2 regions of the Cohnella sp. GCM10020058 genome follow, and region 1 is predicted to be linked to the other one. Evidence: riboswitches for the same ligand, from Rfam matches in the RefSeq annotation. Region 1 holds a riboswitch; the other holds the start of a gene.
What was found. Region 1 has a riboswitch for glycine ahead of gcvH (glycine cleavage system protein GcvH). Riboswitches for the same ligand answer to the same signal wherever they lie in the genome.
Positions count from the first base shown of each region.

Region 2: it holds a riboswitch for glycine, as region 1 does, so the genes downstream of both, gcvT (glycine cleavage system aminomethyltransferase GcvT) here and gcvH (glycine cleavage system protein GcvH) in region 1, are expected to answer to the same signal.

Region 1 is NZ_JBHUJV010000008.1:192,453-207,346, forward strand. It holds gene ACFSR7_RS13340 (methyl-accepting chemotaxis protein) at 1-148, shown strand, start outside; gene ACFSR7_RS13345 (lipocalin family protein) at 136-1,284, opposite strand; gene ACFSR7_RS13350 (hypothetical protein) at 1,492-2,298, shown strand; gene ACFSR7_RS13355 (AraC family transcriptional regulator) at 2,411-3,289, shown strand; gene ACFSR7_RS13360 (extracellular solute-binding protein) at 3,731-5,128, shown strand; gene ACFSR7_RS13365 (carbohydrate ABC transporter permease) at 5,223-6,116, shown strand; gene ACFSR7_RS13370 (carbohydrate ABC transporter permease) at 6,158-7,039, shown strand; gene ACFSR7_RS13375 (cache domain-containing sensor histidine kinase) at 7,049-8,866, shown strand; gene ACFSR7_RS13380 (response regulator) at 8,863-10,065, shown strand; glycine riboswitch at 10,248-10,358, shown strand; glycine riboswitch at 10,362-10,442, shown strand; gene gcvH (glycine cleavage system protein GcvH) at 10,536-10,928, shown strand; gene ACFSR7_RS13390 (hypothetical protein) at 11,537-12,283, opposite strand; gene ACFSR7_RS13395 (gluconate 2-dehydrogenase subunit 3 family protein) at 12,410-13,186, shown strand; gene ACFSR7_RS13400 (GMC family oxidoreductase) at 13,209-14,894, shown strand, end outside.
Region 2 is NZ_JBHUJV010000013.1:42,596-57,489, forward strand. It holds gene ACFSR7_RS21690 (alcohol dehydrogenase catalytic domain-containing protein) at 1-640, opposite strand, end outside; gene ACFSR7_RS21695 (Gfo/Idh/MocA family oxidoreductase) at 656-1,675, opposite strand; gene ACFSR7_RS21700 (DeoR/GlpR family DNA-binding transcription regulator) at 1,910-2,710, shown strand; gene ACFSR7_RS21705 (hypothetical protein) at 2,732-3,211, shown strand; gene ACFSR7_RS21710 (erythromycin esterase family protein) at 3,250-4,521, opposite strand; gene ACFSR7_RS21715 (threonine aldolase family protein) at 4,579-5,685, opposite strand; glycine riboswitch at 5,797-5,901, shown strand; glycine riboswitch at 5,905-6,000, shown strand; gene gcvT (glycine cleavage system aminomethyltransferase GcvT) at 6,135-7,244, shown strand; gene gcvPA (aminomethyl-transferring glycine dehydrogenase subunit GcvPA) at 7,254-8,612, shown strand; gene gcvPB (aminomethyl-transferring glycine dehydrogenase subunit GcvPB) at 8,609-10,099, shown strand; gene ACFSR7_RS21735 (deoxyribonuclease IV) at 10,268-11,158, shown strand; gene ACFSR7_RS21740 (FusB/FusC family EF-G-binding protein) at 11,655-12,305, opposite strand; gene ACFSR7_RS21745 (polyprenyl synthetase family protein) at 12,497-13,423, opposite strand; gene ACFSR7_RS21750 (response regulator transcription factor) at 13,437-14,072, opposite strand; gene ACFSR7_RS21755 (sensor histidine kinase) at 14,069-14,894, opposite strand, start outside.

The DNA.
Region 1 (14,894 bases):
TAGCATCCGCGCGATGGACCGCACGGTCGGGGAGATTGCGAAGGAATCCAAGAGCTCCTCGGCGGGCATGGACGAGTTCAGCAGAGCCTTCGCGCATATCGCGGAAGTCGCCGGGCAGCTGTCGGACGCGGCCAACTACGGCAAGTAAAGGAAGGGAGCCTTCGCGGTCCGGACGGACTGCGGATAGCCGACCAGCTCCATAAAGCCATAACCTGCGATCCGTCCCGGTGCCCCGTCGCCGTTCCGCTCGTCGCCTTCGAAGGAGACGACGCCTTCCCAGATCGCCCGCAGCGGTCCGAGCACGGGCATTTCCTGGCGGTCCATGAGCGGCGCGACGCGGCCCGTCATGCCGTAGTCGGGCAGCGAGATCGCCCAGGCTACGGGATAATCGGCGCCCGTGTCCTCGCTTTTCCAATGCCTTAAGGGCCTCAGATGCACCCGGACAGACGGCGTCGTCGAGCCGTCCCGGCCGATGAGCCGCGCTTCGACGCGAGTATTGGCCGGCGCTTCGCCCCCGGTTGCCGCACTCGCGCCGGCCGGACGCAGCTGACTTACGAGCAGCTCGCGGCCGTCGTCCAATTGCAGGCCGAACCAGTCCCATCCCTCTCCCGTCAGCAGTCCGTAGCTGCGCCCCCATTGATGATCGAACCAGCCTTCGCCGCGCAGCGTTTCCGCGCGACCTTCTTCATACAGCTCTCCGTGCACCCGGCTGCGCGTTTGGGAGTAATAGCGCAAGCCGTTGAGTCCGCCCGTCTCGTCGATGACGGACAGGGGCTTGCTCGGCGCGAAGTTCAAACGCAGGCGAGCCGTATCGGTATCCAGCCGCAGTTCAAAGCCGGGACTGCCATCATCCGCGAACGTCATTCGGTTGGGTCCGTAGGCGAGCCTGGTCGGACGTGCGTTGACGGACGAAGACGGCATGTAGCGATGAGGCCGCGGCAGGGCGTTCGTGAGCAGCCGGCGGTAGATGTCCCAGGTATGTCCGTCGGTCGGATGCGCCAGCAAGTAAGCGGGCAAGTATACGCCGGCCATCTGTACCGCGAGCGACCGGTCGAGCTCGGAGCCGCTATCGTATCGCTCCCTGTCCAACCGGACGATCGAGTGGATGATATAATGTCCCTTGGGAACCGCCCATTCTCCGACGCGGAAAAAGGAGGCCATGACGGCGTAGCGCCCGCCCCTGCTCCCGGTCAGCAAGGCGTAGCAGTACCACCATTCCACGTTGGACAAAGGATGGGCGCTTGCGTCCCCGGGCAAGGCGATGAGGCCGGAGCGGCTGATCATGATCGCACCCGCTTTGCTTTTTAACCAACGTATGTGGGCGCTTGGGCCGGGGTGAATGACGATGCGGCGACCGGTATGCCGTGTATGGGGAATGGCGGGCGGTGGTATTATTTCGCCGGTGCGATTTATAATCAAGCTAAAGCGCTATACTTGGATACAGGATTCGCGTCCGGTCCGGGATCATTCATGGATAAAAGGCGGGATAAGATGGTTTACGCGTTTGTCATTGAGCCGGCGAGCTATATTGCGTTCGCGGACGAAGCGGAGCAGCTCGACAAGCTGAAGGAATGGGATCTGGTCTCCGAGAAGGCGACCAAGGCCAAGACGTTCTACTACAAGGGCAACGGACTGAAGGAAGCCTGCGGCATCGTCGGTTACGTCGATCATATGACCGCCGTTATTGAGCTTCCGAACAAGCAGAAGCACTGCATTCACCCCTCGTATTTGAAAGAAATGCAAGCGGCGAACTTCGGCCAGCGCTATGCGAGCGTCGCGGAGTCGGAGGAAGCGGGAGCCGAGCGCGAGGAGACGGGGGCTGAACCGCCTGCTGTCACGGCGAGCCCTGCGGCGGAGGTTCGTCCGGGCGAGGCGGCTCCGGCGGCAGAGGACGATCGTTCGGCGGCGGACGCGTTCGCTTCGTTCGTAGCATCGGGGGATGAGGCACCTGCGGCTTCCGCGGCGCCGGCCAAGGCGAAGGCCGGGGCGGCGCGGTCGAAGAAAGTGCAGCTTCCCGAGGAAAAGATCAAGCTGACGGCGACCGTCAAGGAATTCACGACCGTACCCAATCACTTTGCGGACAATGACGACGAGGTTATCATCTACGAGTCGGTCGCGATCGCCGACACGGAGACGGAGCTGGGCGAGGCATGGTCGAGCCATAGCGCCACGCTGAAGAAGCTTGAGCTCGAGGTGGGAGACAAGCTTACTTTCGAGGCGAAGGTCGTCGCCAAGAAGCTGGCGAAGCACCCGATTCCTTACAAAATCAACAATCCGGCCAAGATTGCGAAGGTATAAAAGGTAGTTGCCGGACCACATCGCGTCGCCATCCGTCCGAATCTGCACCGGAATTGTCGGACCTCACCGCGCCGGTCTTGCTAAGCTTGAAGGCGAAGGGAGGTCGTGCCGCATGAACGGACTTGACCGGTTAAACGACGGGCTGGCGTATCTGGAGGCGCATCTCGCGGACGAAGCGGCACCTGATATCGGGGAAGCTGCGCGGCGGGCTTGCTGCGGCGAGCATCATTTTCGGCGCATGTTCGCATCGCTCGCGGGCGTGACGCTGACGGAGTACGTGAGGCGCAGACGCCTGACTTTGGCGGCCTTTGAACTGATCGGCAGCGAGGCCAGGATCATCGATATCGCCGTGAAGTACGGCTATGGCACGGCGGATTCGTTCGCCCGCGCCTTTCAGGCGATGCACGGTCTGGCGCCCTCCGAGGCGCGCCGGCTCGGCCGGCCGCTCAAGGCTTATCCGCGCATGACCTTCCGACTGACGATCGAGGGAGGCGACGAGATGAAGTATCGTTTGGTGGAAAAGGAAGCGTTTCGCATCGTCGGCATGATGAAGCGGGTGCCCCTGATTTACGAGGGCGTTAACCCGCACATCGCCGAGCTTTGGAGCCGTCTGACGCCGGATTTGATCGCGGAGCTGAAGGCGCTGTCCGATGTCGAGCCGGCGGGGTTGATCAGCGCTTCGGCGAACTTTTCGGAGGGCAGGAAGGACGGCGGCGAGGTCGACCAGTACATCGGCGCTGCGACGGCGCAGGCATGTCCGGCGCACCTGACCGCGCTGGAGGTCGCCGCTTCGGAATGGGCCGTATTCGAGGCGGTCGGCGCGTTTCCGTCCGCGCTGCAGTCCGTCTGGAGCCGCATCTACGCCGAATGGTTTCCGTCCTCGAGCTACGAGCTGGCGCCGGGCCCCGAGCTGCTGTGGAACGAGGGCCAGGACACGAGCAAGCCGGACTATCGGAGCGAGATCTGGATTCCGGTGCGAAGACGGTTATAGTTATGCGCAAAGGAGTCTCCCGAACCACGGGTAGCGGGGCGGGAGACTTTTTGTGCTGCGCGGAGGTTGCGTGCGGTGCCGCGGGGCAGGTTGCTGCAAGCGATGAAAGCAACGCTACAGCGGCGAGCGGGCGAAAAGTAGGTGCTGCAAGCAAGAAAAGCAACGCTACAAAGACGGCGGCCGTCTGTAAGCGACGAAAGCGCGGTTATCGCGGCGAAATGTGGGGCGGGTCTGCTGCAAAGCGAGAAGGGCAACGTTACATAAACAGCGACCGACAGCAAGCGCAAAAATTGCGGCTGCAGCGGTGCGCGTAGTCCGATGTTTCGCAAATCATTTTCAAGCCATATTAAGAAAACAAACATGGACTCCTAAGTATACGCATTGTATGCGATTACACCTCCGAGCATAATGAGGCTATACCAAGTCAAGGGGGATTTGAACATGATTACGACCGGCAAAAAAGTGGCTGGCACCGCGATGGCGGGCTTCCTCGCCGTCAGCCTGGCAGCCTGCGGTTCTTCTAATAACGGCAACAACGGCGGCGACGCGGCGGCCTCCCCATCGGCTTCGGCCTCCACGTCCGCCTCGGCCTCGGCCAGCGCGCCTGCCTCCTCCAGCGCCGCCAGCGGCGAAAAAGTAACGATTACCTTCCAGAACATTTATCCGGACCCGACCGATCCGAAGTACAACATGCTGCACAAGATCGTGAAGCAGTACGAGACCGACCATCCGAACGTCCATATCGAGCTCGACTCGCTGAACACCGACCAGCAGAAGCAGAAGCTGAAGACGCAAGCCGCTTCCAACGAAGTGCCGGACATCACGATCGTCAACCCGTCCGCGCAGATGAAGCCTTACGTCGACGCCGGCCTGTTCGCGCCGCTCAACGAGATGGTCGAGCAAAACGGCCTGAAGGACACGTTCCAATCCGGCATCCTGGACTATTACACCTTTGACGGCAACCTTTACGCGCTGCCCGACGGCAACAACATCGCGCTGCTCTACTATAATAAGGCGCTGTTCAAGCAAGCCGGCATCGACGCGCCGCCGACGACGTTCGAAGATCTCGTCGCCGACGTGAAGAAGCTGAAGGAAAAAGGCATCCAGCCGATGGCGATCGGCGAGAAGGACACCTGGACCGGTTCGTTCCTGTTCATGAACGTGCTGCTTCGCACGAACGGCGGCCCTGGCTTCCTGCAAGACATCGTCGACGGCAAGAAGACGTTCGAAGATCCGGCATTCACGGGCGCGGTCGACGCGTTCGAGCAGCTCGTGCAAGCGGGCGCCTTCCAGGAAGGCGCGACGAGCTTCGATTACAACGCCGGCGAGAACCTGTTCAAGACGGGCAAAGCCGCCATGTACTTCATGGGCAGCTGGGCGACCGGCGGCATCGAGGTGTCCGACGCGAACAAAGACGGCAACGTAGGCGTGTTCAAGTTCCCGACGGTCGGCGGCAAGGGCGATCCGAACCAGTTCATGCTGGCCCCGGGCAGCGCGTTCGCGGTATCCAAGAACAGCAAGCACCTGCCGGAGACGCTCGACTTCCTGAACTACTTCATGCTGAACTATCCGAAGGAAGCGTTCGCGGTCAAGGGCGCCGTCGGCGTCGCGCAAAAGGTGGACGGCGACTACAAGGCGGCCGGCTACTCCGACATGGCGATGGAAGTGCTCGCGATGTTCAAGGACGTCCAGGGCGGAGACATCTCCTTCGACAACACGATGAACCCGGCCACGTCCCAAGCCCATCTGTCCAGCATTCAAAACCTGTTCGTTGCGAAAAAGGATGCCGCGGCGGTCGCCAAGGAGCACCAGCAGGCTTACGAAGACAACAAAGAATAATCGGCCTTGAACGTACGGTACGGAGGGGGACGCCAGACTCGGCGCGCCGCCCTCCGTATCCTTATCGCCACAGCCGCTGAAGGAGGCGTCAGCCTTGAATGTACTGAAGGTATCCCGCTGGACGATCGCGGCGTTCGTGCTGCCCTGTCTGCTGCTATACGTCGGCCTCGTATTCGCGCCGATTATCGTGTCCTTCTACAACGCCACCCTCAACTGGAACGGCATCGGCGTCGCCAAGCACGTCGGTCTCGACAACTTCCACCGCATGTTCACGAACGATTCGGTGTTCTGGCCGTCCGTCAGGCGGACGTTCATGCTGGCCGGCTTCTCCATGCTGGTGCAGTTGCCGCTCGCGCTGTTCGTCGCCATCCTGATCAGCCGCTTCGTCCGCAGGCCTAATTTTCTCGTATCGAGCTATTTTATGCCCGTCATTTTGTCCGTCGCCGTCATCGGCCAGCTGTGGAAAACCATCTACAATCCTGCTTCGCAGGGCGGCATGATCAATCAGATTCTCATCAAGCTGGGACTCGGTTCCTGGACGCACGCCTGGCTGTCGGAGCCGAAGGTGGCGATTTACGCCATTATCGTGATTGGGCTGTGGCAGTATCTGGGGTACCACATTCTCATTCAGTTCACCGGGATACAGAACATTCCGGCCGATATCTACGAAGCCGCCAAGATCGACGGGGCCGAGGGCTTCAAGGCCGACCGATATATTACGCTGCCGATGATCGTGCCGATCTTTAAAATCTCCGTCGTGCTCTCGTTCATCGGCTCGCTGCAGTCGTTCGACCTCATCATGGTCACGACGGCCGGCGGACCGGCGCATGCGACGGACGTGCTGGCGAGCCACATGTACAACATCTCGATTCTGTCGCAAAAGTACGGCTACGGCAGCGCCATCGCCTGCTTCCTCGTCGTCGTGTGCCTGGCTGCAACGGTCATCATCAACCTGCTCTTCAATCGCATTGAGAAGCGCTACAACTAATGCCGACAATGCCGCGAAAATAGGAAAGGGGGCGCAACCCCATGAGCCCATCCGCCAGCATCGCCGTCCGGGAGCCCGCCGTTCAGACCCGCAAGCGCGGGTTTTCCGTGAAAAAGACGATTGTGTTCGGCTTTTTCGGCGTCCTGCTCGTCACGCAACTCTACCCGCTGCTGTGGCTGCTCATCTATTCGGTCAAGACCAACGAAGAGATTCTGTCGGGCAGCTTCTTCGCCCTGCCGGCTTCCTTACAATGGAGCAACTACTCAAACGCGCTCGCGGGCGGCCGCTATTGGCACTACCTGCTGAATAGCGTAATCGTGACTTCCATTACGATGGCATGCGTCATCCTGCTCGCGTCGCTGGCGGCGTTCGCGATCACGCGTTTCCGCTGGAAATACGGCAACGTCGTCATGCTGATCTTCCTGATGGGCCTGATGATTCCGCTGCAAAGCACGCTGCTGCCGCTCATGCTGATTTTCAAAAACATCCACGTCCTGAACACGCGCTGGGCGATGATCCTGCCCTATATCGCGTTCCAGATTCCGATCGCCGTCTTCATCATGAGCGGCTTTCTGCGCACGATTCCACACGAGATCGAGGAGTCGGCTATCATGGACGGGGCGAACGTACTGCGTATTTTCCGCAGCATCATTCTGCCCGTATCGGTGCCGCCGATCATGACCGTATGCATCCTGACGTTCATCAACGTGTGGAACGAGTATATTCTCGCCGCCACGTTCATCTCCAAAGAAGCGCTGAAGACGCTGCCGTTCGGCGTGTACAGCTTCGTCAGCCAGTATTCGGTCAACTACGGGGCGATCGGCGCGTTTCTCGTGCTGGGGGCGCTGCCCGTCATTCTCGTCTACTTCCTGCTGGCCGAGAAAATAACGAAAGGCATGGTAGCGGGCGCGGTTAAGGGATAAGATGAGGGAATGAGACGATTCCAATCCATCCACGGCCGACTGTTCCTGATCTTCTTGTTCAGCATGCTCGGGCTTCTGCTAATCGTCAGTCTCGTCTACTATCAGCGGGCGACCGAGCAGATCAGGGACAAGGTCGGCGTGATCGCGAAAAAAAACATATCGCAAACGGTCGGCCTGTTCGAGCTCATGCTCAAAGGTTATGACAGCGTCACCAAATCGCTCAACAGCAACAACGAGCTGATGCAGCTGCTGCAGCAGAAGACGCCCGCGGGCTCTCCGGAGGTCAGCTCGGTCAACCGGGAACGCCAGATCACCGATATCCTGGGCGCCATCTTCTATTCGCGGAGCGATATCGTCGGGATCCATGTCATCTCAAGCCAGGGCAAGGTATACAGCTTCGACCGCTCGATCGGATCTTCGACGCGGGATTACAAGTCGACCGACTGGTATGCCGAGCTGCAAAAGTCCAAGGGGGATATGCGCTGGCTGGGCGTATACCCGCAGGCCCCGATGAGCGGCGGCATCGACAGCCCGGTGTTCGCGTTCGGCCGCCAGCTGTTCGAGCTCAGCACGATGAAGTCGGTCGGCTACGTGCTGATCGAGACCGAGGAGGACCCGATCCTCTCGGCGCTCTCCAACGCCAGCATCGGTCCGGGCAGCAGCGTCGTCATTCGCGATTCGGCCGGGAACGTCATCGTCCGGACGAGGCCGGAGGTGGATGGTTCCGGCGAGGAGGGGGCGGAGGCATTGCCCGCGGATTGGCCGGGCACGCTGAAGAAAGGCGAGGTCGCCGTGCGCGACCGCAAGGACGCACTGCTGACGGCGGCCCGGATCGGCACGGCGGACTGGACGGTCATCGGGGTGACGCCGAAGCGCGACCTGAAGCTGGAGCTGAAGCAGACGCAGCGGTTCCTGCTCACGGTCGTCATCCTGCTCGTCGTCGCGGCGACGGCGCTCGCGACGCTCGTGTCGCGCTCGTTCTCCTCGCCGTTCAAGCGGCTGATCCAGCAGATGAAGCAGGTTGAGCTAGGGAACTTTCAGGGGCGGGTCCGTGTCCATTCCTATCAGGAGCTTAACGTGCTCGTCGGCTCGTTTAACCGAATGGTCTATCAGATGGACAACTTGATCGAGCGGGAGAAGCTGTTGTCGATCAGCGAGAAAAACGCTCAGCTGCAGGCGCTGCAATCCCAGGTCAACCCGCACTTTTTGTTTAACACGCTCGACATGATCTACTGGATGCTCGACGAGCGGGAGAACGATCGGCTGGGGCGCCTGATCCTGGCACTATCCCGGATCTTCCGGTATAGCAGCGACTGGGAGGAAGCTTCGCGTGCGCCGCTCCGCCTCGAGCTCGAGCAGCTGCGCCATTATCTGACCATCATTGAGACGAGGCTAGGCGGGCGCGTGAATACCGAGATCGAGGTGGAAGAGCGCTGGCTCGGCGCTCAGGTGCCGAAGATGATCCTGCAGCCGATCGTGGAGAACGCCGTAAAGTACGGGCTTGAGCCGCTGAGCCGAGAAGGCTCGCTCCGGATCCGCTCGGAGGAGACGGAGGACGCGCTCGTCATCGTCGTCGAGGACAACGGCGTCGGCATGGACGAGGAGACGCTGCTCCGCATTCGGCGATCGCTGGAGGAGGCAGCCGTGTCGCCGGGCCGGCAGGAGGATCCCGCCGGACGCCGGGGCATCGGTCTTGCGAACGTGCATCGCCGCATTGCACTGATGTACGGGGACGGGTTCGGACTTCGGATCGAGAGCGAACGCGAGCGCGGCACGAAGATTACGGTTTCGTTTCCGAAACCCGCAGAAGAGGGGGATTCCCGATGAATATTCTCGTCGTCGACGATGAAGAAGTCATCCGCAGCGGCATCGAGCGGACGATCTCCCGCGGGTTCCCCGAGCATCGCGTTCTGCTCGCCGGGAATCCGGAGGAAGCCGTTGAAGCGCTGCGGACAAAGCATGTCGACTTGGTGCTGACCGACGTGCTGATGCCGGGCATGACGGGGCTCGAGCTGATGGCGTTCTCCCGGCGCAAGCAGCCGCATGTGAAGTGGGTCGTCATCTCGGCGCATTCCGAATTCGCATACGCGCAGGAGGCCGTGCGGCTCGGCGCCAGGGATTATATGCTGAAGCCGATCGGCAAGGAGTCGCTCGTCGGACTGATCGACGAGCTCGCGCGCGAGATCGCGGAGGAGAGCGAGCGCAACAAGGAAGCAGACCTGATGAAGCGCAATCTGCGGTTCCTCCGGGAAGGCGTATTCGCGCGTTGGGCGTCCGGGCTCGATCTGGGCGGCATCGATATCGCGCCGTTTACCGAGAGCCACCCGTACTTCAATTTGCTCATGGTCCGTCTGGATAGCGACGCGGACACAAAGTTGGAGCATTTCATCGTGGAAAATGTGCTGACCGAGCTGATGGACTCCGCGGGCAAAGGCTTCGTCGCGAGCATCGACGCGCATAGTCTGCTTGGACTCGTGACGCTGCGGGAGGAAGCTGGGCTCGGCCTGCTCGTCGACAAGCTCCGCACTCATCTGAAGCGTTACTTGAAAACGCCCTTCCAGGTGCTGCATTCGGGGCGGATCGACGATCTGGCGGCCGTGCCCGGCGAGGTGCGGCGCATGCGCAGCGCATCGTCCGCGCAGGTGTACGATCACTACGCGAGCGGCGGGGAAAAGGCGATCGAGGTCGCGGTACAGTACATCCATACGCATTTCGGCGAGGAGATCGGACTGGAGAAAGTGGCGTCCATCGTTTACCTAAACCCGGTCTACTTCAGCCAGCTGTTCAAACAGAAGGCGGGGACGGGCTTCAAGGAGTACGTTACCAACCTGCGGATCGCGCGCGCGATGGAGCTGCTTGGCGGCTCCGAGCTGAAGATCGGCGATATCGCCGAGCGGGTCGGCTATCCGGACGTACGTCACTTCTCGCAGGTGTTCCGCAAGAAAGCGGGCAGCACGCCGTCGGAGTACCGGCAGGAAGTCAGGGGCGGCGCGGCGGCAGATGTCGGAGAAGGAGAGTTCGAGTAGCGGGAGCATGCCTAAACATAGGTTCCGGACTCGAAGGCAGATCGCTGCTATCGGCGTCAGGAACGTTTTTAATTTTAGACGCCGAATCCGCGGGAATGCGTCTCGTGACGCCGGTTGCTTCAAATAGATTGACATCTATTCCCTGCGTGAATTAAGCTATCCGTGTCAAACGAATATTGCGGATGAAGATGGCAGGGAGAGACTGCGCCGACAGGCGCGGCACCGAAGGGGCAAGTCCGCGGCAAGCCCGCCGGCAGGACCAAACTTTCAGGTAAAAGTACCGCCATCCGACGCGCCTCTGGAGAGAGCGAACAGCCACCAAAGGGGTAAGGGCGGAGCGAACGCCTCGTCTAATCTCTCAGGTACCCGGGACAGAGCATACGGCAGCATGCCGTTGCTCTGTCCTTTTTTGCCGTTCGGCGCTTATTGCGGCAGGCAGCGGTGCGACCACACACGAGAGGATGACGAAGATGAGCGAGATCAAGGCGGGATTGGGCTACACCGAGGAGCATGAGTGGGCGGAGGCGACGGCGAGCGTCATACGTGTCGGCATCACTGATTACGCGCAGAGCTTGCTCGGGGACATCGTCTTTGTCGAGCTGCCCGGCGTAGGAGACGAACTCGCGGCAAACCAGCCGATGGGGACGATCGAATCGGTCAAGACGGTGTCGGATCTTTTCAGCCCCGTGGACGGCAAAGTCGTGCGCGTGAACGAGGATCTGCTGACTGCGCCGGAGAAGGTTAATGCGGACCCCTACGGAGAAGGCTGGATCGTCGAGGTCGAGGTGGATGGCGATCCTGCGGAGGCGGTCAAGGGCCTGATGGATGCCGGGAAATACGAGACATTCCTCGCGAGCAAGTAGTTTGGCTTTTACGCGGAAGATCAATGACTGAAGCCGTAAGCTCGGGACAGCCAGCTTTATGATGCGGAGATAAAATATCGCCTTCTGTAAACCAGTAGCAGGGTTAGAGGCGAGGAGTTGGCAAGTAAAGTAAAAGTAAAAGTAAAAGTAAAAGTAAAAGTAAAAGTAAAACCTAGAGGGAGAAACCCAAGAAAGCGGCGGTACGGTAAATAAATGCCTGCATCCGTGCAGGCTTTCAGCCGATTTGACGAATGGAAGCGGAAATGCCTGCAAATCAGCATCTATTTAGCTGCGAAACCCGAAAATCACGAAGGGAAGAGATCAAAGCCTGCATATTCGCATCTTTTTATTGTTCAAAGTCTGTCATACAGGAAAAGGATGTAAATTTGCAGGCATTTATCTGTTCCCCTCCGGCAGGCGAATCGCGCTCACGGAGAGGCATCGTCCGATCGCGCATCGCTGCCGGCGTCACTCTAGAATGTGGCGCAGTCTTTAATGCATTCAGGCGGTTGGGGTTAATCCGCTGATTGTATTTGCTACCGCCAAAGAACCGCCAGGCGATCCTTCCTGGCGGCTTTTTCATATATCTGCGTTCGAATATCTCCGAACTACCTCCCATCCTTCGCCGCGCCAGCCAGCCTCATCAACTGCGCGATCTCCTGATCGTGGCTCCCGGACGTCCCGTCCGCGCCCTGCGACCGCAAGCGGTCGATTAGCGCGACGGCCTCCGGGCCGGCAACGGTGACGATGCGCTCGCCGTAGCCGCGATCTTTAAGCCATTGCTCGGCCGCGGCCAGCGTATCCGTCTTGTCCGTGTCGACGGAGCGGATGCCGACGCCGCCGTGCGGGCCGGGCTCCGGACCTTTGCCGGACAGGCCTCCGGTGCCGCTCAGCAGCTTGCGCTGCAGGGGATCCGCGGCGGAAGCGGACGGCCCCCGGTCCTTGGCCGCGAGGAATACGGCGTCGTTCGCGACGAGCACGCGAATGCCGGCCAGCCCGGCGCCGGCCAGTTCGGCCTCAAGATCGGAGGAAGTGCCCCGGCCGCGCAGCCCCGAGCTGCCGATCCGGCTCAGCACGCCGCTGCCCATGCCTTGTCCCGATGCGCCGTATTGGTTGGTCGTCCGCGTCTTCTCCCGGTCGACGCTCGGGATAACCGCCGGATCATGCTGCCCTGCAATCTGCGGACGCTGCACGGAGTGCATCTTCAGCCGGTCGTCTACGATGCGCTGCGCGTCTGCCGCTTGCTTGACCGACTGCTCGCGCAAGCTGTGGCTCTGGCAGGCGGCCAGCGTCAGCACGCTTGCGGCGCAAGCGATCGCGAGCATCCGGCGCTTAGTTGCGATTGCGTTTGCCATGGCGAATCTCCACCTTATATTGGATTGGTTTGAAGTTAGCATAGCCAGCCGCAAGGAATGCATAAGGACTTAATTTTGGAAAAAACTAAGGGGGAAAAATCCGGAACGAACAATGGAGGTGAAAGGATGGCTGACCCGAATCAAAAGGGCGGCTCCGGTCACGACAAGGTCGAGCAGCCTTCCCGGCGGAAATTTCTCGTCCAGGCCGGCTATGCGGTCGGCGGCGTTATCGTGGGCGGGGCGCTCGGTAGCCTGATCCGGCCGTCTAAGAAAACGGAGACCGCTCCCGAAACGGGCGAGGGCACGGCGACGGACATCAAAAGCTACAATCGCGCGCCCATGTTCTTTACGCAGGAGCAGCTCGGCATCGTATCGGCGGCTACGGAGCGGATTTTTCCCGCGGACGACGCCGGTCCAGGCGCGCTGGCGCTCGGGGTCCCGTTTTTTATCGACCACCAGCTGGCGGGCGAGTGGGGATTCAATTCCAGGGAATACATGTCGCCTCCCTTTTACGCGGGGGAGAAAGTGCAGGGTTATCAGGGCCGCTTGAAGCGGCGGGAAATGTTCGAGATCGGACTGCGGGAATTGGAAAATTACAGCCAGACGAAATTTACGAAGGGCTTTACGGAGCTCGCGGCCGAGCAGCAGGACGAGGTGCTGAAGGCGTTCGAGTCCGACGAAGCGAAGCTGACGACGATCTCGGCGAGCGGTTTTTTCAAAATGCTGCGGAGCAGCACGCTCGAAGGGGCGTACAGCGATCCGCTTTACGGCGGCAACGCGGACATGAACGGCTGGAAGATGCGAAGCTACCCCGGCAACCAGATGAGCTACACGGATATCATCGACAAGGACTTCGCGGTCATCGCGCCGAGCAGCCTGCAAGACCATCTAAGCGCCCACTAAGGCGGAGAGGACAGAAGCGATTATGGCCAAGACGCTGCCGAAAACGGACGTCGTCATCGTGGGCGTCGGCTGGGCGGGCGGCATCATTGCCGCCGAGCTGACGAAGAGCGGACTGAACGTCGTCGGCCTGGAGCGCGGCAAGGAGCGCAAGACGGAGGACTATTTTATGGTCCACGACGAGCTGCGCTACGGGCTGCGGTACGAGCTGATGCAGGATTTATCGAAGGATACGGTGACTTTCCGAAGCACGGAGAAAATCCGGGCGCTGCCCATGCGGTCGTACGGCTCGTTCCTGCTGGGCGAAGGGCTCGGCGGAGCCGGCGTGCACTGGAACGGCCAGACCTACCGCTTCCTTCCGTACGACTTCGAGATTCGTTCCAAGACGATCGAACGGTACGGCAAGAACAAGATTCCGGACGGCATGACGATTCAGGACTGGGGCCTCACCTACGACGAGATGGAACCGTATTACGACAAGTTCGAGAAGCTCGCGGGCATCTCGGGGGAGCCCAACCCGCTCGGAGGGAAGCGTTCGGCCGACTATCCGACGCCGCCGATGAAGAAGTCGCCCGCGCTCAGCATGTTCAGCGACGCGGCGTCCAAGCTGAAGCTCCACCCGTACATGATGCCGTCGGCCAATTTGTCGGAAGCCTACACGAACCCGGACGGCATCTCCCGCGCCGCGTGCCAGTACTGCGCGTTCTGCGAGCGCTTCGGCTGCGAGTACGGCGCGAAGGCGGACCCGGTCGTCACCGTGCTTCCCGTAGCGCTGAAGACGGGCAAGTTCGAGATTCGCACGCACTCGCAGGTTCGCCGCATCCTTCACCAAGGCGGTAAGGCCACGGGCGTCATGTATACGGATGTCACAACGGGCGAAGAGCTCGTGCAGCCGGCCGACATCGTGGTCGTAACCAGCTACGTGTTCAACAATGTCAAGCTGCTGCTCATGTCCGGACTCGGCAAGCCGTACGATTCCGCGAGCGGGACGGGCGTAATCGGCCGCAACTATGCGTACCAGGTGCTAAAAGGCAACGCGGCCGGCTTTTTCGACGACAAGCAGTTCAATACCTACGCGGGTGCGGGCTCGCTCGGCGTGTCGCTCGACGATTACAACGGGGACAACTTCGACCACACCGACCTGAAGTTTATCCACGGGGGCTCGATCAGCATCAGCCAGACCGGCATGCGCCCGATCGCCAACAATCCCGTGCCCGGAGGGACCGCATCCTGGGGAGCGGAGTTCAAGGCCAACTCGGTCAAATACGCCAATCGCTTCCTGTCCGTCGGCGGGCAAGGATCGTGCATGCCGTTCCGCCATCACTTCCTCGATCTCGATCCTACATACAAGGATGCGTACGGCGATCCGCTCGTGCGGCTGACGTTCGACTTCGAGGAGCAGGATCGCCAGCTTGCGCTCTACTTGTCGGGCAAGTGCGCGGAGATCATGAAGGAGATGGGCGCGAGCCATATCGACCAGCTCAAGGAACTCGGCCCCTACGAGATTACGACGTACCAGTCTACTCACAATACGGGCGGCGTCGTGATGGGCGCCACACCGGACACGTCAGCGGTCAACACTTACTTGCAGATGTGGGACGCGGAGAACGTGTTCGTCGTCGGCGCCAGCGCCTTCCCGCACAACTCGGGCTACAATCCGACCGATACGGTAGGCGCGCTCGCCTACCGGGCGTCCGAGGGCATTCTCAAG
Region 2 (14,894 bases), on a different contig from region 1:
AAGGATCGATCCGGCGCGCCAGCTCCAGCCGGCCCGTCGATCTATTGCTTAGGAACACCCTGCCTGCGCCCGACATCTTGGCAAGCTGCGCATACATGATGCCGATCGGACCGGCGCCGATGATCAGCACGTCGTCTCCGGCACGGATCGGGCACTGCTCGATCCCGTTGTACACGCACGACAGCGGCTCGTTGACGGCCGCATGGTCGAACGTCACCTGCGCCGGCAGCTCGACGACGTTGCCGAAGCGCAGCGCCTGCTCCGGCACGCGCACGTACTCGGCGAAGCCGCCGTCCGTCTGGACGCCGAGCGCCTCGTAGCTTGCGCACAGATGCTGGTTGCCGCGGATGCATTCCCCGCAGATGCCGCAGCCCATATTGGGCGCGATACCGACGCGCATCCCGACGCGATAGCCGCTCGTAAGCGCGCCGACCTCGGCGATCTCGCCGCTCAGCTCATGGCCCAGCGTCCGCGGCGACGCCTCCGAGATGCCCGGAAAGCCGTTTTTGATCATCCGCATATCCGTGCCGCAGATGCCCGCGCTCCTTACCTTGACGAGAATCTCCCGGTCGGTTAGAACTGGCTTTGGCACATCGACGAGCCGAATGTCGCCGGGTCCGTTCAATCTGGCCGCTAACATATTCGCTTCTCCTCCTTAGAGCTTGACCGGCGCGCCTGTCTTGATCGAAGCGTTGCCGGCCTCGACGACGCGTACGGCCATCTTGCCGTCATGTCCCGTCACGCGCGGCGGCCTGCCTTCCATAATCGCGGCGATGAAGTCGGTATCCTCGGCGAGATAGGCTTCCTTGAACAGCGACCGCCAGCTGTTCATGAACGGCCGGCGGAGCAGCCGGTCCGGACCCGCGACGATCGTCGTCTTCTCGTGCGTCTGACCGAGGAAGATGACGCCTTCGGTGCCGAGAATCTCCACGCGGCTGTCGTAGCCGTACCGGACGGCGACCGCGCCGTCGATGCTGGCCTGCGCGCCGCTCGCGAAGCGCGCGGTGAGCGAGACATTGTCATAAAAGTCCGGGTAGTCGGCCGAGACATGCCGGTTGCGGTAGTTGCCGCCGATCGCATACACCTCGGACACCTCCGAGCCCGAGAACCAACGGATCGTGTCGATGTCGTGGCTGTTGACCTCGGCAAGCGGGCCGTTGCTCTTGGCAAGATCGTACATCCAGGGCATCGGCTGACTTGGTCCGCGCGTCAGTGACTTGACGAGCACAACTTCTCCGATCGCGCCTTCGTCGATCGCGCGCTTGGCTTCGACGAAGCTCTCGTCGAAGCGTCTCATAAACGCGACCTGCAGCGTGACGCCGGCCGCCTCGCAAGCCGCGATCATCTCGTCGCATTCGCGCTCGTTGATCGCCATCGGCTTTTCGCATAGCACGTGCTTGCCCGCCTGCGCAGACGCCACGACAATATCGCGATGATAGATCGTAGGCGTCACGACGACGACGGCGTCGATATCCGCATCCGATAGCGCTTGCCTGTAGTCCGTATAGTACCGGTCGATTCCAAGCTCCTTCGCCGCCGATCCGGCCGTTTCTTGGTTCGGGTCGACGACGGCGACGAGTCTGGCGAACGGCACGTTTTTCCGGAAGTTGGCGGCGTGGATCATGCCCGCTCTGCCCGCTCCGATAATGCATACGCCGATATCTCTCTGCTGCATGAGCCCTGCTCACCCACCTTTAATAAGTTAGAAGTTATTTTCGTTCAGATGCGCCCCGTTGTCGTTTGCCATCGAATTAGAAGATTTCGTTCAAAATCCGCTTCCTTTTACGATCTAACAACAATCGTTAGCTGTTATATAGTATAATTCAGAAGATTCGCGTGCTCGATTGATCATTTTTGCGATCGGATGATCTAATTTGCGATATTCATTCAACCTTAAAGGAAGATGACCATGAGCGAGGGGAATTCGGACGTTATGTTTGCCGAGGAGCGGCAGGCGGCCATTGTCAGAATGGTTCAGGAACGCGGAAAGGTGCTCGTGCCCGACCTTGTCGCCTTCTTCAAAATGTCGCCGGCTACGATCCGGGGCGATCTGCGGGATCTCGAAGCAAGAGGCCTCATCAAGCGCACGCATGGCGGCGCGATCCCCAGCGATGCCGCGCCGGTCGGCTTCGAGCTTGACAACAAGGGCAAGACGGTCAAGGACTTGAGCCTCAAGGAAGCGATCGCCAAAAAGGCCGCCGAGCTGGTCGAAGACGGCGATATCATCATTTTGGATGCAGGTCTGACGACCAGAGAGATGTGCGGCCATTTGCAACACAAAAAGAATCTGACCGTCATCGTCAACGACATCGAGATCGCTTCGCTGCTTGAACGACTCGACAACGTGTCCGTCGTCGTCATCGGGGGCATGCTGCGCCGGCATTTTCACTGCACCGTCGGTCCGTTCGCCGTCAAGCTGCTGTCCGAGCTGAACGTAGACAAGGTATTCCTCGGCACCAATGCCTTCAGCGCCCGCAAAGGCTGCACGACGCCGGACATGAACCAGGCCGAGGTCAAGCGAACGATGATCCGCATTGCGACGCAGGTCGTGCTCCTGTGCGACAGCGCCAAGATCGGCAAAAATTCGTTCGTCCAGTTCGCGGAGCCCGGCGAGATCGATCTGGTTATCACCGACAGCCGGATAACCGGGCAGCACCTGCGCGAGATGACCGAAGCGGGCATGGAAGTGATGGTCGAGCAAGTCCGTTGACGTTCGGGGCAGTCACCTTTTTTGCTCGTAAAAAAGCCGCCGGGAGAGTTTCGCCCCGGCGGTTCTTTTGATTTTGTCGGATATCCGAAACGCGATTATCGCGCGGAACGCAGATCGCTGGCTCATCCGGCGAGCCTTGCAATTGGTCGGCCAATCGGCGCACCCTTCTTTGCGCAATGCCTGCAAAGCAGGCTCATCCAGCGAGCCTTCCTATTGTTGGCCTATCGTCACCGCGCCGATCTTTGCGTAATTCCTGCCAATATACATCTATTTTCGCCGATACTTGCTCGTTTGAGCAGAAAAGATGCAAATTTACATCCATTTTCCTCCACAAGTCCGTTTTCCGGCGTGTGCTTTGAATTTACCTGCATATTTGCAGGTATTGCATCAAGCTCGCTTGGTCGGCAGAAAATACATGTACAAATGCAGGTTATTGGAGCCAGCAAAGCAGCCGATATACTCCGTAGACCGCATTGGCACATGCAGCTCCTTTATGCGTAGCTTATCGATCCTCGCTGTCACAGGCTTTCCTTGCGGGATTATGAAAAGGCCGGCTCGACGGCCAGCGGCGCAAGCGCGGACGTCCGGTCCATAAATATAAACGCGTCGTACCGTTCCGCAAGCGTCGTAGGCACGTAATTGCCGCGCTCGTGTTCCGGATGATAAACGACGCCGATCGCGCGGTGACCAAGCGACCGCTCGCGCAGTACCTGCTCGGCATCGTCGAGCATGAGCAGCTTGTCGGCAGGCTCGATCCGGTGAAGCAGCTCTTCGAGGCTCCCGGATTTGGCCGGGGGAACCTTCATCTCCTCCAAAGGACGGCCCCATCCGCGTCCGGCGATGACGGTGCCTTCGTAAGTACCGAAGCCCACGGCGTAAACTTTGCCGCCGTAGGTCTCGCGCAGCAGCTGTCCGACATTTACCATGCCTTCATCGGCCATGTCAGTCGCGCGTGCGTCGCCGATATGTGTATTGTGCGCCCAGACGATGGCCCTTGCCATCGGTCCATGAAAAGCCATAAGCCGCTCGAGCGCCGCAATCATGTGCCTGTCGCGCACGTTCCACGATTCCGCATCGTGACGGATCATCGTCCGGTAATAATCCTCCGCGCCTTTCACCGCCAGCGCATTCAGCTCGGCGGCAAACGCATCCTCGCGGTCACCCGGACGCGCGGCCTGCCATTTGTCCTGCAGCTTGCGCAGCAGCGCGACGACCTCCGCTTCGCAGCCCTCGCCATAAAAGTTGGCCGCGATCCCGTATCGATGCTCCTCCCGCCCGTGCGGTTCGAAGCATTCGAAGGCGCGCTTGGCCGACTCCAGGTCTGCATCGTCCTTTTGCCCGAGGTACTGCAGGATCTCGTCCATCGACGCCCACAAGCTGTACAGATCGATGCCGTAGAAGCCGACCTTGTCCTCTTCGGCCTTGCCGTCGTTGTAGACGCGAAGCCAGTCTGCGAACGCCGCGACCTCGCGGTTGGCCCACATCCAGGTCGGCCACCGCGCAAAGTCGCGCAGGGCTTCCGCAGCGATCGTGCCGGCTGCCTCGTCGCCTTTCACATAACGGTTCAGCACATAACAAGAAGGCCAATCGCCCTCGACTGCAATGAACTTAAAGCCTTTCTCGACGATAAGCCGCTTGGACAGTTCCGCCCGCTCGGCGTAAAACTCGGACGTGCCGTGCGAAGCCTCGCCGATCAGCACGAATTTGGCTTCGCCGGCACGCTCCACGAGCGCTTCCGCGTAGGCTGCCCCGAGAAATGGCGTCGCATGGCGCTCCAGCGCTTGAAGCGCTTCGAGATCATTTTTGCGCATATCGGTCTCCTTCGCTTTAAGACGAACGACATCTCTGCGTTAGGATGCGCGCGATCTTCAAGCCCGATACCCGTTCTCCGACAGCTTTTCTCTGAGGAAGGCGAACGCTTCGCGCAACCGGTCTTCCGGAACCGCGGCATAACGGTCGCCGATGCTGACCTCATAAGCGCTGCTTCCTTCCTCCAGCGCTTTGACCCAAGCGGACAAGCCGACGCCCGTCGCCTCGCATACGCCGACCAAGATCGATTCCAATGCTTCCTTCGGCACATTCGCATGGACGTGGAACATATTGGACACCGGCTCCGCCGGGACCGTTCGGATCGCATCCCCGCAATCGTTGTACATTGCCGCCAGCGCCTTCGCTTCTTCATAATACTGTGCCATTTTGCCGATTCGCAGGTCAAAGTAATAATCCGAACTGATTATGTATGGATACAGGCTGATCAGATCGCCGCCATGCCGCCGCTTCCAGATCTTCGAACGCTCTGTGAGCGCTGCATTTCCCGCCAATATCGCTCCGGCAACGCCGCCCAGGCCTTTGTAAAACGACACGTAAACGCTGTCGAACAACGCGCAGATCTCGGCAGCGGATTTCCCGTAATGCGGCAAAATCTCGAACAGGCGCGCGCCGTCCAGATGCAGCCTTATGCCGCGGCTGCGGCAGTAAGCGGAAATTTCCTCAAGATCCGCATAGGGAGGCAGTTGACCACCGATCTCCCGCTGAGGCAGCTCAAGCAGCAGGCATGCGACATCGTCGCCGATCAACCGGACGTCCTCCGGCCGGATAAGCCGCTCTTGATCGGCCAGCAGCACGGTTTCGATCCGGTGCAGCTCCTTCAGGCCGTCCTCCTCGTAAAGCTCCAGATGACTGAGCGGATGATAGGCAACCTTTCGATTCCCCGTCTCGTCGCAGTGAATCCGCAGTGCAATCTGCTGCGCCATCGTCCCGCTCGGAAAGAAGACGGCCTCCGGCTTGCCCAGATAAGCGGCCATTTTCGCCTGAAACCGCTCGATGATTTCCCCTTTTCCGTACATATCGCTGCTCGCGTTCCCGTCCATTCCTTCGAATGCGTCCAATAACACCTGGACGTTCCGCTTGCCGTGTTCGACGACCGGATGCTTGCTGTTTTTGAATGCATCCGCCAAAGTCATGCTGTCGCTCATGTCGAGACCCTCCCTGATTTTCGATTTCCCCAGTATACCATGCAAATTAACGTTGACACTTCCTCCCAGACTCATGTATGAATAGACTGTAACGACAAAAGCATAATGCGGATGAAGGCAACGGGAGAGATCGCCCATCGTGAACTTGGAGGCGGCGCCGAAGGAGTAACCCTCGCAAGAGGAGAATCTCTCAGGCAAAAGGACCTTTGCCGGACGCGACTCTGGAGAGCATTCCGCAGCATCCAGCGGGATCACCCACGGGGAAACTTGGTTCCGATTCGGACCTAAGGTAACTCTCAGGTACAAAGGACAGAGCGAAAAGAGGACGCAGGCAGCTTCGGCTGGGGGCGCGCTTTCTTTTTGCGGCTGTCCTTTTTTGCGTCCGGCAATACCGACCGAGGCTTTTAAAATATTAATCATGGCTTCAATCGAGGAGGCGAAAAACCACGATGACCGAATTGAAAAGAACCCCTCTCTACCCGATTTATGCCGGTCATCCCGGCGTCCGCTGCATCGATTTTGGCGGCTGGGATCTTCCCGTGCAGTTCTCCGGCATTCAAAAGGAGCATGACGCGGTACGCTTGCACGCCGGCCTGTTCGATGTGTCCCATATGGGAGAATTCATCATCACGGGCAGGGGCGCTGAGAACTTCCTCCAACGCGTGACGACCAACGACGTGTCGAAACTAACGGACGGCCAGGCGCATTACACGCTCATGTGCTTCCCCGACGGGGGCGTCGTGGACGATTTGCTCGTCTACCGGCTCGCGGCGGACCGTTACATGGCCGTCGTGAACGCCGCCAACATCGACAAGGATTACGAATGGATGCGCTCGCATCTGTGCGGGGACGTGTCGCTTGAGAACGCTTCGGACGACTACGCGCTGCTCGCGCTTCAGGGGCCTCGCGCTACGGAGATTCTCCAGGCAGCCGGCGCGGAACCGGACGTTCTGGCGCTCCCCGGCTTCAACTTCAAGCAGGGTACGCTGCTGGCTGGTGTCGGCGTTCTGATCTCCCGGACGGGATACACCGGCGAGGACGGGTTTGAAATTTATGTGTCGGCCGAGCGTGCAGGCGACGTCTGGCATGTGTTGATGGCTGCCGGGGAACCGCTTGGACTCGTTCCTGCCGGACTCGGCGCCCGCGATACGCTTCGCTTGGAAGCGCGGCTCCCGCTCTACGGGCAAGAGCTGTCGGAAGCGATCACGCCGCTCGAAGCCGGCGTCGGCTTCTTCGTCAAGCTGGACAAAGACGACTTTATCGGTAAGGACGCGCTGGTCAGACAAAAGGATGAAGGCTTGCCCCGCAAGCTGGTCGGCATCGAGATGATCGACAGAGGCATCCCTCGCTCTCACTACTCCGTCTTCTCCGGCGATAAGCGGATCGGCGAGGTGACATCGGGAACGCAATCGCCGACGCTGAAGCGCAGCCTGGGACTTGCCCTGGTCGACGCAGCATTCGCCGCGATCGGCACCGAGGTCGAAGTCGAGATTCGCGGCAAACGGCTGAAAGCCGAAGTGATCCGCACCCCTTTTTACAAAAGACTGCCCAAGGAGTGATGAACCGCCATGCCTAATCTCCATCGATACATCCCGATGACCGAGCAGGACCAGGCCGACATGCTGGAGACGATCGGCGTCCCGTCCCTCGAAGCGCTCTTCCGCGACATTCCGGAGGCCATTCGTTATCTCGGCACGATGCCGATGTCCGGCGCGCTCGACGAGTTCTCGCTGCTGGCGCATTTGAAGGATCTGGCCGGGCGCAACGCCGATACCGATCGATACAAGAGCTTCCTCGGCGCCGGCATTTACGACCATCATCTCCCCGTCGTCATTAATCACATGATCTCCCGCTCCGAATTTTATACCGCCTATACCCCCTATCAGCCGGAAATCAGCCAAGGCGAGCTGCAGGCCATCTTCGAATTTCAATCGTACATTTGCGAGCTGACCGGCATGAAGGTCGCCAACGCGAGCATGTATGACGGCGTCACCGCGCTGTCCGAGGCTGGCGCCCTCTCCGCCGGCGCCACCAGGCGCAAGCAGCTGGTCGTCTCCCGCGCCGTGCATCCGGAAGCGCGCGAAGCGCTCCGCACGATGGCTCGCGGGCTCAATCTGGACATCGCGGAGGTCGGCTGCGCGGACGGCGTCACCGACCTGGACGCGCTGCGCGAAGCCGTCACCGCCGACACGGCCGCCGTACTCGTGCAATCGCCGAACTTCTTCGGCGCCGTCGAGGACCTGGCCGCCATCGAGCCGATCATTCACGGCGTCAAGGGACTGTTTGTCGTCAGCGCCAATCCCATGGCGCTCGGCCTGCTCGAGACGCCGGGCAAGCTCGGCGCGGACATCTGCGTCGGCGACGCGCAGCCGCTCGGCATCTCGCAATCGCTCGGCGGACCGACCTGCGGCTTCTTCGCCGTCGCCGAGCCGCTCATGCGCCGGATGCCTGGACGCATCGTAGGCCAGACGACCGACATCGACGGCAAGCGCGGCTTCGTACTGACGCTGCAAGCCCGAGAGCAGCATATCCGCCGCGAGAAGGCAACGTCCAACATATGCTCCAACCAGGCGCTGCTCGCCCTGTGCGCTTCCATCTATCTCTCGACGATGGGCAAGCAAGGACTGCAGGACGCGGCGAATTTAAATTTGCAAAAGGCGCATTATGCAGCCGGCGAGCTGAATCGAAGCGGCTTTAAGCTTCCGTTCGGCGCCCCGTTCTTTAACGAATTCGTCGTAAAGCTCCCGGGAGGGGTCTCGGTTCAAGAAACGAATATAAAGCTGCTCAAAGCCGGCTTCCTCGGCGGCTATGACCTGGGCATCGCATATCCGGAGCTGGCAGGCCACATGCTGATCGCCGTTACCGAGAAACGCACGCGTCAAGAAATCGACAGCTTCGTGGGCAAATTGGGGGAGGTGGCCGTATGAACGCATCGGAGAATGCAGGAGCTGCTGGAGGGCCGAAGGAAAAAGCATTGATCTTTGAGCTGAGCAAGCCTGGCCGCGTCGCTTACTCGCTGCCGCCGTGCGACGTGCCTGAGCTTCCGGCCTCCGAGCTTATTCCGGCCGCCATGCTGCGCGAGACGGCGGCCGCATTGCCCGAAGTTTACGAAGTCGACGTCGTCCGCCATTACACGGAGCTGTCCCGCCGCAACTTCGGCGTCGACAACGGCTTTTACCCGCTCGGCTCTTGCACGATGAAGTACAACCCGAAAATCAACGAAGACACGGCCCGCCTCGCCGGCTTCGCGAAGATCCACCCCTACCAGCCGGAGGAGAGCATTCAGGGCGCGCTGGAGCTGCTGTACACGCTGCAAAACGACCTCGCCGCCCTCACCGGCATGGATCAGGTGACGCTGCAGCCGGCGGCAGGCGCCCACGGGGAATGGACCGGCCTCATGATGATCCGCGCCTATCACGAGAGCCGCGGCGAGCACCGCACGAAGGTCATCGTTCCCGATTCCTCGCACGGCACGAACCCTGCGAGCGCAACGGTCGCCGGGTTCGAGACGGTCACGATCAAGTCCGACGCGCGCGGCATGGTCGATCTGGAGGCGCTGCGCGCGTCTGTCGGCAGCGACACCGCAGCGCTCATGCTGACCAATCCCAGCACGCTCGGCTTATTCGAAGAGCAGATCGTCGAGATCGCCGGGATCGTCCACGAAGCGGGCGGCTTGCTGTATTACGACGGGGCGAACGCTAACGCGATCATGGGCATTACGCGTCCGGGCGACATGGGCTTCGACGTGGTGCACCTGAACCTGCACAAGACGATGAGCACGCCGCACGGGGGCGGCGGACCTGGCGCGGGTCCCGTTGGCGTGAAGAGTCGGTTAATCCCGTTCCTGCCCAAGCCGATCGTCTCCCGCCGCGAAGACGGCACGTACTACTTTGACTACGATATCCCGGCGTCGATCGGACGCGTCAAGGCGTATTACGGCAACTTCGGCATCCTCGTCCGCGCGTATACGTACATTCGGACCTACGGACCGGAAGGCTTGCGCCGCGTCTCCGAGTGCGCCGTGCTTAACGCCAACTACATGATGGCTCGCCTCGCGCCCCATTACGAGATTCCGTACCCGGGCGTATGCAAGCACGAATTCGTCATGTCGGGACGCCGCCTCAAAGCATACGGCGTACGCACGCTCGACGTCGCCAAGCGCCTGCTCGACTTCGGCTACCATCCGCCGACCATCTATTTCCCGCTTAACGTCGAGGAGTGCATCATGATCGAGCCGACCGAAACCGAGAGCAAGGAGACGCTCGACGGCTTCATCGATACGATGATCCGGATTGCCGAGGAAGCCCGTACGAATCCGGAGCTCGTTCTGAACGCTCCCTACGGAACCGTCGTACGGCGTCTCGACGAGACGACCGCCGCCCGCAAGCCGGTGCTTAATTGCACTTGCAGCTAAGCCACCTGTTGCCTATAGCGCGTAGCCCTCTTTTCTCAGAGCGGCTGCGCGCTTCATTTCGTTTGTTTTATTTGGCAATGGACCCGGGATGTCATGCGATTTATGATGATGTTCTATATGATATAAATTTCAGTGGGCCATATACCCAGGGGAAGGCGGATCGCGGTCATGTCTTTATTCATCGGCTCGCACGTATCGATGTCCGGTCCCCGCATGCTGCTGCAAGCCAGCGAGGAAGCGGCATCTTATGGCGCAAATACGTTTTTGATATACACCGGCGCGCCTCACAACTCCCGCCGCAAACCGATCGAAGCGCTTAATATCGAACGGGGAACCGCTCATATGCGCGAGCACGGCATCTCGAACATCGTTGTTCACGCGCCGTTTATCATCAACCTGGCCAACACGACCTCGCCACGAACGTTCGAATTCGGCGTCGAGCTGCTACACGAAGAATTGGCGCGAACCGAAGCGCTCGGCAGCCGCCAGCTCGTCCTGCATCCCGGTTCGCATGTCGGCGCAGGCGCGGAAGCGGGTATCGCGCGTATCGTCGAAGGACTTAACGAAGTGCTGTCCGAACGGCGAGACGTTCAGGTGTCGCTGGAGACGATGGCGGGCAAAGGTACCGAGTGCGGCAGAAGCTTCGAGGAGCTGGCACGAATCATTGAAGGCGTCACGCACAATGAGCGCTTGTCCGTCTGTCTCGACACCTGCCATATCCATGATGCCGGGTACGACGTCGCTGCCGATTTTGACGGCGTCTTGGACGCGTTCCACCGAATTGTCGGGCTGGATCGGCTGAAGGTGCTGCACATCAACGATTCCAAGCACGAGCGAGGCTCCCGCAAGGACAGGCACGAAAATATCGGACACGGCTTCATCGGGCTGGATGCCCTCCGCTATGTCGTGCGTCATCCCCAGCTGCAAGGCCTCCCCATGCTGCTCGAGACGCCGTCGATCGGGGCAAAGAAGTACGTCAACCCGCCCTACAAGCATGAGATCTCGCTGCTGCGCGGCGAAGTCGACGCACCTGTCGTGAAGACGTCTGCAGTGTCCTAAACGTGCGGAACTCTAAAACTCGATTCGCGAGGTGCGCTTATCGATTTTTTATCGATGGCTTATCCGACATTCAACCTAATGGATTGGCCGATCGCTCATGTTCGTCCTTTCACCACAATGCCTGCAAATTTACATCTTTTTACGCCTATGTCGCTCCTTAAGTACAGAATACCTGCGAATGTGCAGGTAATTTCCTCCATCCTCCTGATTTAAGGCTTTTGCTTTGAATTTACCTGCACATTTGCAGGAATTTCATCAAGTGGCGCCATTCGGCAGAAAATACATGTACCAATGCAGGTTTTTCGACTCACCAAGCATCCGAAAAAGCGCCGGCGCACCAAATGCGCGCTTGCCTGTCTTTGAAACGCCGCCCGCCGTCCGTGCCAGAATGTTAAAAAAACGGTGAAGCCACGTGTGCTTCACCGTTTTTCATTCAGCTGACTGACTTACTAACCTTACTAAACTTCACCTTACTAAACTTCGCCTTACGATACCTCTACTTCACCACGTTGCTCAAAAATTGCTCGAGCGGCGCCGGATCCGTAATGTTATGATTGCAGACCTCGCTGTCTGCGCACATATAATTGCCGATCGCCTTGTAGTAGTCCGGCGATGCGTTCGCAGGCCTGGACTTGGTAAGCGCCGTGAACAGGCCAACCTCCGTCTGCCGGTTGCACACGAAGCAGGTCCCTTTTTTATTCGTCGGCGTGAACCTTCCCTCTATGCCGACGAGCCGGCCATCCAGCGGGTACACGATAAAAAGCTTGTTCGCAGCGATGTCCGACCAGCCCAGATAGCTGATCGCTTTCCTATCCAGCGCGGCCAGATCCGGAAGCTTCAGCTTCTTGATCTTCGGATACAGCTTTTTCAGTTGCTGCTCCGTCCCGGGTTCGAACGCGATGCGGTGACTCTCCAGAGAAGCCAGATACAGCTGGAACTCCGGCGCGGTACCGAGCTCGGATCCGCGTTGAACAATCTCAAGCGCCGCTTCGTTCGCATCGGGGAACGCCTCCGCGAGCTTGAACTGCATATTGGAACGGACCGATTCGACGATCTTCGGATCCGCGACGGTCGCGCAGGCATGCTGCAGCAGACCGACTTGTTTTTTAATCAGGTTATATTGGTGGTTTCTAATGAATGGTTGCATGCTTTCAGCCCCTTAATTAGTATAGTGCGCTAATTAGGTGCAAAGCCCATGATTAGAAACGATAACGCTGGTACGGGCGATCGGTTAATGCTGAAAGTCCGGCCCCATGCAAAGTATCGCCCTATTCGCAGGCTTTGCATGAGTTAAGCGCATTCCGGCAAAGTGATTTGCCATCAACTAACGCCCCCCTCTCAACTTGCATTATACCGAACCTCATAGTCCGGAACAAATATTTCTCTGAACTTCGCCGCCCACGGCTCCTGCATCGGAGGCAGCAGCTCGTACAGCTCGTTTGCTTTGTCTTTGTAGAGCGCCTGCACGACCTTGCAATATTCGATGCAGCCCGAATCCCGCGCGTACTGCACGAATTCGTGCTGTCTGTCGATGAACTGCTCGCGAGTCAGCGCCCCCGCGTAATATTCGTCCAGCGCCGGGAATTCTGCGTGGCTGTCTTCGAGCATGAACAGGATGGGCAGCGTACGCTTTTTGTGCAAAAGATCGTTCTTGAAGTCGAGCCTCAGCACGTCTCTTGCATCATTCTCGATCTGGGATACGATGCCCCCGCATACAGCCAGCTGGTTGAGCGTCTCCTGCACATCCGAATCGATTCCGTCGACAAACGCATATCCCATATAGACGGCCAGCTGCATCAGGGCGCCTGACTTGTCCGAGACCATATGAAAATAATCTTCCTCCGTTTGCACCTTATCAGTGATGTCCGCTTGCTGCCCCTGAATCGACCTTGCCAGCAGATTACCGACCGTCGATCCGATTCCCGGCCTGTCGCAGTTACCGAGAATCGCCGCGAACATCGCCAGCACCGCGTTGAGCGTAACAGCCGGCTCGCATGTCATCCAGGGCCTGCCCGAACTATCCCGGTCTTGCAGGTCGTCCACGATGTCCAGCAGCAGGATGATTATCTCCGTCAACGCCGCGTGTCGATCCAGATCAGGCGATCGTCCGCCAAGCATCCGATGCGTGCAGCGGGTCATTTCTGCCCAGGACGTCTTCTCCGCCGCTTTCTCGGCGATAAAGGACCGCAGCGTCGCATTCAGCGTCGCGTCCCGCGCGTATTCGTCCACCATTTTGTGAAGTTCAGAAAGTATGCTCTCGTCCATGCCCGTCTTCCTCTCAGCTCTGGTATTGCGAACTTTGCACGAATCTCTCGATCGCTTGCGCCCGCGTCTGGACGCCCAGTTTCTCGTAGATGCGACGAAGATAGTTGTCTACCGACCGCTTGCTGATGTACATTTGCTCCGCAATCTTCTCGTACGTATCGCCTTTGATGATCAGCGTCATGAGCAGCACCTCTTCCTCAGACAACAATTGATCGACATTGTCCTTGCCGGATATGCTCTTTAGCTGCGGCAGCATGCTCTGCGGCAGCACGATATGATTGTCAAGCACGCAGGCGACGATATGCTTCATTGTCGACTCCGTGACCCCTTTGGAGATGATGCCGCTGATGAGATTGGAAAGCAGAAAAGGCAGCAAGTCCGACACGTCCACGCCGGTGAAAATGATGATTTTAAGGTTCGGATGCGCCGCTTTTAGCTGCTCTGCGACCTGCGTGCCGCTCAGATCGGGCAGCTGATAATCCAGCAGCACCAGGTCGGGACTGACAGAGGCAGCCAATTGAATCGCGTCCTCGCCGCTCCTTGCAAACCCGGCCGTCTCGATTCTGTCCATCTGACTGACCAACTGGAGCGTAGCCTGCGCCATCAACGGATGGTCGTCCACGACGATCGTTTTATATTTTCGTTTCATGCAGTCATTCCTTCTTTAAGCGGGATTACGGCGCTGAACGACATGCCGTTGCCTTGACCAGATTTAATCTCGAATACGCCCCGCATCGATAAAATTCTGCTCTTTAATTGCTCCAGGCCGATATGCGAGCCCCCGATCTCACGGACGAGATCCTGTCCGGATAAGAAGCCAAGTCCATTGTCACGGTACTGAATCACCAGCTTGCCGTTAGAAGCGCTCAGATTAAAATACACTTTTGTTGCATTTGAGTGTTTTTTCGCATTATTAATGAGCTCCTGGAACACTCGGAAAAGATGACGCTTCATCTCCATGTTGCAGGATTCGATCAGGTCGATCCCTCCATATCTGAACTCAACTTCAAATGGCAAGGTTGACTGTTCAAGATCGATGAGCTTGTCGATCGTCCGAACCAATCCAAGCTCCTGCAGTAAGTACGGATGCAGTTCGAAGCAGCTCTGACGCAAATTCATATTGATAATATCAATATAATCCAGCAAGCCCTTAGCCTGCTCCGATTCCTGCCAATCGTCTGAGTAATTATCGAGCAAGGCAGCCAGCTTTCTTTTTAAAAAGAACAGATCTTGCATGGTCGTATCGTGCAGATCTGTAGCGATTCGGAATCTTTCCTTCTCTTGAAGCTCAAACATCAGTTTGCGAAACCATGCAATGTCATTAGCCGTTTCTTCGCTAGGAACCTGCGCTGCAAGCAATTCAAGCTTATGTGACATTTTACGAATTAAATATAGGTTTTCCATGCTTATAGACAGATACGATATAATTAAATTTAGCCATTGCATTTCTTCGGAGCCTAAGTATGTATTT